Regions from separate parts of the Corynebacterium glutamicum ATCC 13032 genome, predicted to be linked through region 1. Evidence: predicted binding sites of a transcription regulator. Region 1 holds the regulator's gene; the other holds the start of a gene.

Evidence for each region. Region 1 encodes LexA, which represses DNA repair genes until DNA is damaged. Its sites were predicted from a motif close to CGAACANNTGTTCG; they were not measured.
Region 2: the regulator LexA is predicted to act here: its motif matches at 2,809-2,822, upstream of CGL_RS11895 (HNH endonuclease signature motif containing protein).

Annotation. Positions count from the first base shown of each region.
Region 1 is NC_003450.3:2,034,269-2,040,191, reverse strand. Features, by position in the region: gene ptsP (phosphoenolpyruvate--protein phosphotransferase) at 1-577, shown strand, start outside; gene CGL_RS09615 (1-phosphofructokinase family hexose kinase) at 639-1,601, opposite strand; gene CGL_RS09610 (DeoR/GlpR family DNA-binding transcription regulator) at 1,598-2,377, opposite strand; gene lexA (transcriptional repressor LexA) at 2,682-3,443, opposite strand; gene CGL_RS15685 (hypothetical protein) at 3,783-4,205, shown strand; gene nrdR (transcriptional regulator NrdR) at 4,312-4,764, shown strand; gene hrpA (ATP-dependent RNA helicase HrpA) at 4,806-5,923, opposite strand, start outside.
Region 2 is NC_003450.3:2,539,627-2,545,549, forward strand. Features, by position in the region: gene pcaB (3-carboxy-cis,cis-muconate cycloisomerase) at 1-106, opposite strand, end outside; gene pcaG (protocatechuate 3,4-dioxygenase subunit alpha) at 81-695, opposite strand; gene pcaH (protocatechuate 3,4-dioxygenase subunit beta) at 707-1,399, opposite strand; gene CGL_RS11895 (HNH endonuclease signature motif containing protein) at 1,559-2,725, opposite strand; gene catC (muconolactone Delta-isomerase) at 2,884-3,177, opposite strand; gene CGL_RS11905 (muconate/chloromuconate family cycloisomerase) at 3,190-4,311, opposite strand; gene catA (catechol 1,2-dioxygenase) at 4,394-5,251, opposite strand; gene benA (benzoate 1,2-dioxygenase large subunit) at 5,669-5,923, shown strand, end outside.

The DNA.
Region 1 (5,923 bases):
CGCAATTGCGAAGGCCAGCGAAGAACTCGGCCGTGGCGACGACGCCCCAACCTGGGTTATGGCTCCAATGGTGGCTACCGCTTATGAAGCAAAGTGGTTTGCTGACATGTGCCGTGAGCGTGGCCTAATCGCCGGCGCCATGATCGAAGTTCCAGCAGCATCCCTGATGGCAGACAAGATCATGCCTCACCTGGACTTTGTTTCCATCGGTACCAACGACCTGACCCAGTACACCATGGCAGCGGACCGCATGTCTCCTGAGCTTGCCTACCTGACCGATCCTTGGCAGCCAGCAGTCCTGCGCCTGATCAAGCACACCTGTGACGAAGGTGCTCGCTTTAACACCCCGGTCGGTGTTTGTGGTGAAGCAGCAGCAGACCCACTGTTGGCAACTGTCCTCACCGGTCTTGGCGTGAACTCCCTGTCCGCAGCATCCACTGCTCTCGCAGCAGTCGGTGCAAAGCTGTCAGAGGTCACCCTGGAAACCTGTAAGAAGGCAGCAGAAGCAGCACTTGACGCTGAAGGTGCAACTGAAGCACGCGATGCTGTACGCGCAGTGATCGACGCAGCAGTCTAAACCACTGTTGAGCTAAAAAGCCTCAAATTCCTGTGTGGGAATTTGAGGCTTTTTGCGTGGTCTAAAGCGATTTGATGACCACGTGCTCCGCCCGAAGCTTATCGGGTGTGGGAATGTAGTTGTCCCACTCACTGCCTTCAGCGTTGGCGTAAGCAACCGCGTTGATCACGCTGTCCTCAGTGGATTTTCCATCATTGGATGCTGCCAAGAATCCTGCAGTAAAAGATTCCCGCCAATTCACGCCCTGCTTACCAGGGGTGCTGTCGTAGCTGGCTAACAGTGATTCAGACTCGGAAACATACAAAGATTCCGTCCGCTTGTTGGTAACCAACACCTCGGTGACACCGCTATCAATTAAAGCGCGCGCTGCCGCCACAGTCGGGGAGAGATCTCCCTCTACCCATGGACCTCTCAAGGTTTTGGGTTCTAATCCAGTGGCAATTTCGATTTCTTCCGCAGCCACAATCAGCGCATCCGGGGACGTAGCTGCAAGCTGTCGAATAACCGCACGCAACGCAGCACCAGTTGCTGCGATAGCTACCTTCACATGAGGGTGGTACAAGCGAAGTGATCTCACCACATCCACAAACCACGCAGCAGGCGCGATAGACGGCAAATTGCCACCCAACAACACCCACGCGGCATCTTCGGCTCGACGCACCACTAGATCACGAAGAATTGCCAACTGGGACACATCCAAAGGCATGGGGGAGTCTTTGAACTTAGTCTCATTGCCCTCTGCATCACGCATGGTCAAATGCATGGGGATGGGACCTGCCACCGGAATAATTTCATGAGGCAACCCAGCAAACGTCACCAGGCGCATGTAATGAGAGATTTCTGGAGCGGGAAAAACTGCAAAAGTTTCATTGCCGCCATAAAACAAGGTGGCAGCCACACCGGTGCCAAAACCACCGGCAACAGTGGAAACCTGCCGGATTTTGTTTGCTTCGCCAATTTCGATGGTGCCGTCAAGCTCATTGGTGCTCAACAGATACGGACTTGCAGTGACTGTAAGAATCATTCTGCAATCACAACTTCTACATCGCGTTCTCGCAACTGCTCAACGAAACTTGCTGGTGCACCCGCATCGGTGACCACCACATCGATATCGCTGATTGCGCCAAAGCTCACGAGGTAGTCGGTGCCCATCTTGGTGGAGTCACACAACACCACCACCTTGTGGGCGTTGGTGATCATCGCAGATTTCATGGCAGCCTCTTGGGAATCGGCCGTAGACAATCCGTGATCCAACGTCAACGCGTTGGTGCCGATGAACACTACATCCGCACGCATCAGCGCGAGAGTACGAAGCGCAGTGTCACCCACAACAGCCTGGGTGATCGCGCGAACGCTTCCTCCAAGCAGCTGGACATCATCAAGCCCGGCGTTGGCCAGATTAAGTGCGATGGGGAGGCAGTTGGTCACGATCGACCACTGCTTGGAGCTAGGATGCTCAGAAATGAGATCGGCCAAAGCAGTAACAGTAGTTCCCGCATCGAGGAACAGTCCGCCATGCTCAGCGGGCAGGAACTGCATCGCTGCCTTGGCAATGGAGTACTTTGCTGACGATGCAGACCTGAAACGAGTATCCAAGCTCAACTCTGTGGTTTGGAAAGATTGGGTGGCTACTGCGCCACCGTGAACGCGGTGAACAATTCCCTCGCGGTCTAGCACCGCAAGGTCTCGTCGAATCGTCTCTGCAGTGACATCGAATCGGCCCGCTAATTCTGTGACATTTACACGTCCCTCAACTGCCGTTAATGAGGCAATCTGTCGACGGCGCTCCTCTGCGTACATGTCACTCCTTAAAGCAAAAAGCCAATTTACTAAATATGTCCGAATTTCTTACCCATTGTCTCACTGTCCAACGCCCAAAAGCCTCATTTGGTTGCCGGCGGAGGGGTGAAATCGGGAGTCAATCAAAAAAACCGGGCAGCGTTTTTCTATTGTCCGGCCCAGAATTTTCGAAAACCCACAGGTAAACTCACTTTCTAGATCAGCAAAAACTTATTTGCCCGATTACCCCCGAATGTGGCTATATAAAGCAAAACCCGCCACGATATGTGAGAACACATACTGTGGCGGGAACCTGAAAAGCGACTTAAAGCTTGCGCATCACGGAAACAACCTTGCCCATGATTTCTGCATTCTCAGCAGGAATTGGGGCAAACGTATCGTTGTGTGGCAGGAGCCAGATGCCAGATGAATCCTTGTGGAATTCCTTCACGGTGGCTTCACCGTCAATCATTGCCGCGACGAACTCGCCCTGCTCAGCGACCGGCTGGGAACGAACAACAACCCAGTCGCCGGTGAGGATGCCAGCATCCCTCATGGACTCGCCAACAACCTGGAGCATGAACAAGTCACCGTCTCCGACGATTTCTGCGGGGAGTGGGTAGTACTCTTCGATGTTCTGCTCAGCGGTGATCGGGCTACCAGCGGCAATTTTGCCCACCACTGGGACAAATGAGGTCTGGCCAGCTAACTCAGGATCATGGACCCCGGCCTGAGGGGCCTTGCTCTTTGCCTGTGTAGCAGCCTTGGAGGAACGGCTTTCAGTTTCTGGAAGGTGGCGAACATCCACCGCGCGAGGCTTATTAGGGTCCCTGCGCAGGAAGCCCTTCTTCTCTAGCTCTTTAAGCTGGTAAGCAACGGAAGAAGTGGATTGAAGTCCTGCAGCATCACCAATTTCCCTAATGCTTGGTGGATAACCCCTCAAAACCACAGCATCTCGGATAACCTCTAAAATCCTGCGCTGCCTATCTGACAAACTTGCTGGATCTGGTTTTCCGTTGGGCAAGGTCTTAACTGTGCGGCTACCGCGACTGCCTCGTGCACCTGCTGGCTTCTTTTCGATTGCCATCTTCCGTTCCCTTCCTCTCATTGTTTGCCCGTTAAAGCACTAAAAACTCTGTTCGCTTCCATGTTCACTCTTGATGAGGGTTCATCCAGTGTGAACTTCTGAAGCTGAATGCTGAGCTATTCGAACCTCTGTCAGTATTTCTAGTTTCCAACCATACAGGTTTTCCTGCGGAAATGGTACGAGTGTTCGAGATTTTTAAATCTTCTCTAGACAACGTTCGAACGGGGTGCTATAAATCGAACATAGAAACTTAGTCGAACATGTGAACGGTATTGGTGTTCGAACGTGTCGTGGCTAAAAGTTAAGATGTGGGCAAACAATTGAGGCGGGAGTTTTGAAATGACTGTTTATGCGGGTAAAGAGCTAGATTCACGTAAGCTGCGTCAAGGTGTGGTCGTACCTTCCGCTGCTGTCTGGATGGGGGAAGGCGCCGGTCTTAAATCAGCTAATAAGAGGCATGTTCGAACGATTGACTGTTCGAATGGAGATCGTTTTCATCAGCCATCAAGTCTTCGCATTCTTCCACACGGTGAAAGAAATTATCGAACATCACAGCAACAGGTGCGTGAACAAGACCCAGAAAACACCACAGGTGGCAATAGTGACGCGCGTTCGATTAAAGAATCCCTCAAACAATGGGCGGGCGGAGGACTGTTTGGGCTGGTTATTTTCGCCGGAATTTTGCTCTCCCAATCAGGGGAAGAAGAAGTGAGCCAGAACTACTACGAAACCCAGATGGTGGGTGTCAGTCTCGGGCGCTAATCGGGAATAGATCAATGCTGGCATAAACTAAAGGCACAACAGCCGATTCACTTATTTTTAGGCGAATGCTTGAAGTCGAAGTAAGTGAGGGGGAGAGGATCCGTTAGTGTACTGCCCATTTTGCCAACATGATCATTCAAAAGTCATTGACTCCCGCGTCATTGACGCCGGAAGCGCCATTCGCAGGCGCCGCGAGTGCAGCAAATGCGAAGGCCGTTTCACCACCATCGAAAAAGCTGTTCTCCTCGTTGTTAAAAGAAACGGCGTCACTGAACCGTTCAGTCGAGAAAAAGTAGTCACCGGTGTCCGTCGTGCATGCCAAGGCCGCGACGTATCAGATGACGCGTTGAAACGCCTAGCTCAGCAAGTGGAAGAAACAGTCCGCAGCAACGGAAGCTCTCAAGTACGCGCTAACGATATTGGTTTAGCCATTCTCGATCCACTGAGAGAACTCGACGAGGTAGCGTACCTACGCTTTGCCTCTGTGTATAAGTCTTTTGACAGTGCTGACGACTTTGAAAAAGAAATCCGCCTCATGCGCAGACGCGGAAGGGACTAGCAGACACAAAGTCTTAACTAGTCCCTCATCTCAAGCAGTGCTTATCGAAGCTTGGCAATAGCCTTCTGGATTCTCTGCGCCGATACAGGTCGGGGAGTGCCTAACCGCTGTGCAAAGAGGCTGATCCTTAGTTCCTGAATCTGCCAGGCAATATCCTTGGCTTCCTTGGTGTTGGCTCGCGCAGCGGGTAGCTTACTGAGCTGTTTCTCCAGCTGCTCTTCAACGAAGTTCACTTCATCTTGACGGTCGGCGTCACGATCCGGATTTTGGTTCATCTCTTCTAGGCGAATCGTCAACGCCTGCAGATACCTCGGAAGGTGCCTCAACCTACTGATGCCGTGAATGCTGATGGCCTGCTTTGGCAAGAGGAAATCCAACTGGGCGGTCATATCGTCAATGGCAGGTCCAGACCAGGACTCCAGCTCTGACACAACGGATGCATAGTGAACCAATGCTGGGGCTAGCTCAACGACAGTTCGACGAACAACTCCTGGTGTTTCCGGCTTCACCTTGGCTAGAAGAACGTCGAACTCTTCCGGTGAACGCACAGCTCCGCCGTGTTCAAACATCAAATCGCGAATTGCGGCGATACGGGCATCAGAAACCAGTCCTTCGGCACCGCCGTGGGGATAGTTGTCCACTGCGACTCGTTGTTGCAAGGGTAGTCCCTTGACCATTTGCTTTGTGGATACTTCAATCTCACGCATCAACAGTGTCAATGTTGCGGTGATCATCGAGGCATCAGCAGCAGCCTTGGTGGGCATGACCTTGACGGATACGCCAGTCGGGGTGACAACCAAGGCGGGGTACGCGGTGACGGACTGTCCATCGACAGTGGTCTCGATTTCTTCATCGATGGTGCCCAAGGTATCTGTGGTCCACTGCGTAGTTTCATCTTGTTCGGATGCCTTAGCAACGCTAGAAACAGATGCCCTGATTTGGTTCGCGCGGCGTTTCTTTAGTGCTTCGAGGTCACGGTCGCGGTCGATGATCTTGCCACGACGATCTACTGCTGCATAGGAAATGCGCAGGTGATCGGGGAGTTTGGCAGGATCGAAATCAGAGGCGTTGATTCCTTGGCCGCCCAGGGTATGGAGTGCATCGGCAAGTTGGGTGGTCAGTGGTGTCATGTAGGGACGCAGTAACGGCAAGACCCGCT
Region 2 (5,923 bases), 510 kb from region 1:
TCTTTAGGAAAGTCTCGTCGGAAAGGCTGCTGAGGTGTTCTCCACTACCAGCAAGGTCGGAGTATAAAGATCGGGTCAATTTAGAGTCCAAAAAATGGGGTTTCATTGTCTTCAGCCTGGACAGTGATGTCGAAGCGGAATCCATCATCGGTCTTTTGAGCCACCAGGAGGTCACGTCGATCAGCTGGGACCACAGCCAAAACTGGGTCGGTGCTCAAATCGGCGTCTGGCAGGTATGCGCGAGTGTACAGACGCTCCAGCATGCCACGGGCGAACACACCAACCTTGAAGTGTGGTGCCTCATCTGCGAATGCTCCCGGAACCAAAGTGGTGAACGTTGCCTCACCCTGCGCGTTTGCCATCGCGCGACCAAGCCCGCGGAAGCCATCTGCGGTTGCTGGTGCTGTGCGGTTTGGATCCAAATCAGAGTTGTGGATGCCCTCTGGATCGGCCTGCCACAGTTCAAACATGGCATCCGCGATGGGGTCGCCGTTGCCATCAGTTGCGGAAACAGTAAAGGACACCGCGCCTTCCGAACCTGGCTCCACGAGATGCTCCGCACCTTCAAGGGTCAAACCGATGTGGACGTAAGGGCCCACGGTCTGTGAAGGAGTGATGCCGAACTCGGCTTCGTTCTGATCGATGATATTCGACTGCTCGTAGCGGAACTCGCCGTTCTTCCCTGTATCAATCATTGCAAAACCCTTTACTCAAATGGGGTGGCGTTGCGGCCACGAAGGACGATGTCGAACTTGTAACCAAGCGCGAAGTTTTCACGGGTCTCGTCATAGTCGAACGTTGCGATCATGCGCTCACGTGCACCCTTTGGCACCGCGTTGTAGATCGGATCCTGGAAGAACAATGGATCGTTCGGGAAGTACATCTGGGTGACCAGACGCTCCGTAAACTGACGACCATAGAGCGAGAAGTGAATGTGCGCCGGGCGCCATGCGTTGTGGTGGTTACCCCAAGGGTAATTACCTGGCATAACGGTCCAGAAGTGGTACTGGCCGTCCTTGTCGGTGAGAGTACGTGCAACACCGTTGAAGTGTGGATCCAGTGGCGCTGGCCAGGAGTCATTCTTGTGGCGGTAACGGCCTGCGGCGTTTGCCTGCCACGCCTCGACCAAGGTGTGCGGAACTGGCTTGCCATCGAAACCGAGGACACGGCCGTGAACGAAGATGCGCTGGCCGATAGCCTCGCCACCGTTCACCTTGGTCATGTCGTTGTCGATGTCTCCCAAGTCGCGGTCGCCGAAGACAGGTCCCGTGGACTCGCCGAGGCGACTAGGAACCATGATGAGATCGTTGCTTGGGTTGCGCTTGATGGTGGTCCGGTACTCCGGGAAGTGCAGTGGGGAGTATTCGCCTCCCGTCGGGGCGAAGTGTGGGATGTCCATGCGAGACCTTTCTGCGTCTAGTGATATAGATCTCAAAGTAGGGATGATTGAGGCCGTTGACAAGTAGTTCGCGGGGCGAACATGTCAGATCGCGCGCGAACATTCGCCACCAGCGCAAACCCCGAAGGTCAGGGGTTAACTAGGGGTGTGCATAAGGGTTTAGTCATCCAATACCTCGAGTGAACTGCGGAGCTTTTCAAAAGTCTTCTCCATCCGTGCTTCCAGAGTCTGCCCCCACTGCCCCGTGGGCATCTCTTGCGCCAACGGTCCGACAGGTTCGGTTACCACTGTGCGATTGCACGGCCCAATCCAGGCGACCCGACCCATGGAATCAATCGCCGCCTGGATGCGCCCATCAGTCTTCATATTGTGATGATGCGCGCAGAGGCACTGCAAGTTCCAGGCCACAGTCAACCCACCCTCACCGAACGGGATCACGTGATCGATCTGGCAGTTGTCGGCAGACACCGTGCAGCCCGGATGCCTACAGGTGCCGTCCCGCCCCATCACATAAAGGCGTAGCTCGGGACTTGGGGTGTAGCCATTTTCCACACGAGTGGCGATCGTATCCAGGTCAATGACCTTCGAGGCAGTCTTACCCAGCTTCCGGGACTCCTCTTGACTCAGGAATCCCACCCCCGGAATCCAGGACACGCCACCCACCAGGGGCGTGTATACCGCGCTGACGATTTTCACTTTGGTCCGCCCCGCCAGGAAGGTGACCAGGGCCCGCGCGAGGTCCTCGCCCTTCTGTTTCACTTTTTCCAGAGCTTTTTGGAACAGCTTGCCGGTGACACCGTCAATATTTCCACTGATGTACGTACGCCCGTCCACGTGGCGGAAAGTCAAGGTGCCATCACTCCCCTTTGGCCCACGCTTCTTTCCTGTGAAGGTTGGATCCAGTTCCTTGATCCAGCGAGTAATCAGCCCTGCAAGTGCGGAGGCTTCCATCAGTGCCTGGCCAGCAATGCGCGGTGTCAGCTTTTCGGCAATGCGATGGTCCAACTCATCCCACAACTCCGGTTTAGCCTGCTTGACTGCCTGCATAATGCGGGCCAGGTACGGAATCCGAACGTGGAAGTGAGTTTCTACCACCACTCTTAAAATGGGCAGCTTCATTAAAGCCCACATGGCGTTAATAGCCTGGTTGATAAAATGCTTGGATTCCCCCGTGACGGTTTTCAACTCCATGACAAGAGTGCTAGCGTCCGCCTCTGGGTTTGAGATCAGCAAAGTCCAGCGCTGGATCTCCATTTGCGCCATGGTGAAGTTGATGTGACTCTCTGGATTATTTGGGTCCTGATGGCTGAAGTATGACATTTCCATGCCCCCTAATGGTTTAAATTTCCCCTTTTTAACTCATTAGCACCCACCCTAACCACACAAATCAAAACAAACAAGTGTTCTAACGAATATTTGTTCTAATTCTTGAAAATAAAGATACCGCTCTACCGAAACTGCAGGTAGAGCGGTTAGAACCTCAACTATCCCTTGAGGTAATACTCCAGAGCATTGGGGTGTTTTGCCAGTGGAGTGATCTTGACATTCATGTATTTGAACATCGGAAAGCCACTAAGAATTGCATGCAGCTCGTCGTGGTCATCGACATCGAAAATGGAGTAGTTTGCATACTCGCCGACGACTCGCCAGATTGCTTTCATGATTCCACGGGATTGCAGGTCTCCGGAGTAGGCCTTTTCCTTAGCCTGGAAATCTGCCATCACATCGGCGTCCATGGAATCAGGGAAGACGACGTCCATGCGTGCTAGAAACAGCATCGATAATTCTCCTTATTTACGGGTGTAGAAGTTGACTTTGTCCATGTCCACATCGACGCCCAAACCTGGGCCTTGTGGAATAGCAACCTGGCCGTCCTTGTACTCAAATTCTTGGACAATATAGGTATCTTTGAGCAACTGCGGTCCGAACAGTTCTGTACCGTAGGAGATCGCCTTGGTGGATGCCGCAAACTGCAGGGATGCTGCGGTGCCGATTGGACCTTCCAGACTGGTTGCACCATGGCAGGCCAGCCCGCCGGCTTCGGCGATAGCGGCGATCTTCTTGGATTCCAGCAGACCACCGTGCTTAGTGGTTTTCAGTGCGATAACATCCGCAGCCTGGGCTTTCACCACCGCGAGAGCTTCAGCTGGGGTCCACACGGATTCATCTGCCATGACCGAAACGTTGGTGCGGCGGGTGATTTCGCGCAGGGTTTCCAGGTCGTCGGCCGGGGTGGGCTGCTCGAACAGCTCGACGCCAGCCTCCGCGAGAATCGGCAAGTAATGCAGAGCGGTGCGGCGATCCCAACGTGCGTTAATATCAATGCGCAGAGAAACGCGGTCGCCAACTTCGCGCGCCAATTCTGCTACACGGCGAGTATCTTCCGCAGGATCGCCAGCACCCATCTTCAACTTGAAGGAACGGTTACCAAACTCCTCGATGCGCTCTTCAATTTCCGCCACCGCAACATCAAGCGGCAAAACGCCCAGCGCCCAGGTGACATCCACCTTGTCGCGCACGGTGCCACCAAGCAGGTCGCGGACGGGCACATTGAGGCTGCGTGCCCAGGCATCATGCATTGCGACGTCAACAGCCGCCTTGGCATAACGCGCACGTGCAACAACACGCTCAAGGTCTGCCATAATTCCTGCAAGCTCGGAGACAGCACGGCCGATGAGCACTGGGGCGAGGTAGCCGTCGACAAGCGCCTTCATGGTCTCAACCGACTCGCCGCCCCACCATGGACCGCCGGGCACAACGCCCTCACCGTAGCCGATGACACCGTTTTCTAAGTGCACGCTGACCAGCAGAATGTGCTGCTCAGTGGAGGTGGTAGTTGCGAAGCCGTGTGGGCGAATGAGGGGAACGTCGAGGATACGGGATTCGACTTTTTGGATGGTTAAATCAGACAATTTTTCTATGGCTTTCTGGTTAAGTGGGAAAAGTCCCGCCACAAGATGTGGTCGGGACTTCAATGCTAGCTAGGTAGAAAAACTAGTCTTCCTTATCCAGGACGAATGGGTAGTGAACGTGGTTACCATCCTCGCCAGTCTCAGGGTGCAGGACCAGTTCTGGCTTCACAGCGGTTGCAACGTCGTTTTCGACCCACTCGCCACCCTCGAAGTAAAGCTGGGTGGTGATGGTGCGGTAGCCCGGGTGGGAAACGCGCAAGTGGAGGTGGGCTGGGCGCCATGGGTGCCCACCGTAAGACTCAATGAACCAACCGGTTGGGCCATCATGAGGGATCTGGTAAGGCGCAGGCTGCAGGGTCTTGATCTTGTAGCGGCCTTCCTCATCGGTAACGATGGTGCCACGCAGGTTCCACTCTGGGATTCCAGGCGCGAACTGGGAGTAGTATCCGTCCTCATCTGCGTGCCAGAGCTCAACTTCTGCTCCATCAAGACCGTTGCCGTCGAGGTCAGTAACCTGCCCCTCGAAGATCAGTGGGGTGCATGCGCGGTCCTTGTCACGCATTGGCATTTCAGCATCCCAAGGGAGCTTCGGAGAGTTCTCTACGTAATAAGGGCCTTCGATGGAACCCTTGGTTCCGGTGTAGTCGTGGCGGTTGTAGTTGATCTCTTCGATCTCATGCTCAACGAAAACGTCCAACCACAGTGGCCACTCGCCGTATTCTCCAACGTCGATCATCCACTGCTTGAGCACTGCGTACTCTTCGTAGGTGACTTCGTGCTTGTGAGCAACCTGGGCGATCGCCGCGAGCAGATCTACGTAGATCGCGTTTGCGCGTTCCTTGGAGGTATCGGAGGAAACGCGGTTTGCCTTGAACTTGTCAGTTGCCTTGTTGCCCGAATCGTGGGCTGTTGGATCAACGATCTGTTCAGCTGAAGTCATGTCATACTCCTAGAGACTTTGGGGGTGAAGTAGGGGGTGCGAGTCGGATCACTGCCTAGCGGAAAAATCTTTGTGATCGGCTGAACTCGATAACAACACTGTGGCCTGAATCATCGAATCCGTCAACATCCCAAAAACCTTAAAAACAATAAGGGAACCTTTAGAAGTATAAATTTTTCCACATAATCCCACTTCAAGTACACAAACAGCCTGTCAATTTACATCATGCGAACACCTACCCCCGAGCAAACCCTAGGAATTCCCCTAATGTGATTCACTTCATTGATCGGGCACTGTTGGTCATACGCCATCGACACTGCGGAATTGCTCGCAAATGTCACACACCGCTTCAAAGCAAAAACGAAAACGACATCGCGGTGGCAATACCAACTTCTTTTCACTCTCTTGGAGGTTCACATGTCCACACCAGTTTCAAATTTGGCAAGCGTTCAGAAAACTCTGGACCATGCGCTTGAGGACCGCCCTGAAGAGGGAATCGTCCGCGTCAACCGCAACATCTTCACTGACCCTGAGATCTTCGAGCTGGAGATGCGCCACATCTTCGAAGGCAACTGGATCTACCTGGCTCACGAGTCCCAGATCCCTAACGCTGGCGACTACTTCACCACCTACATTGGCCGCCAGCCGATCATGATCACCCGTTCCAAGGAC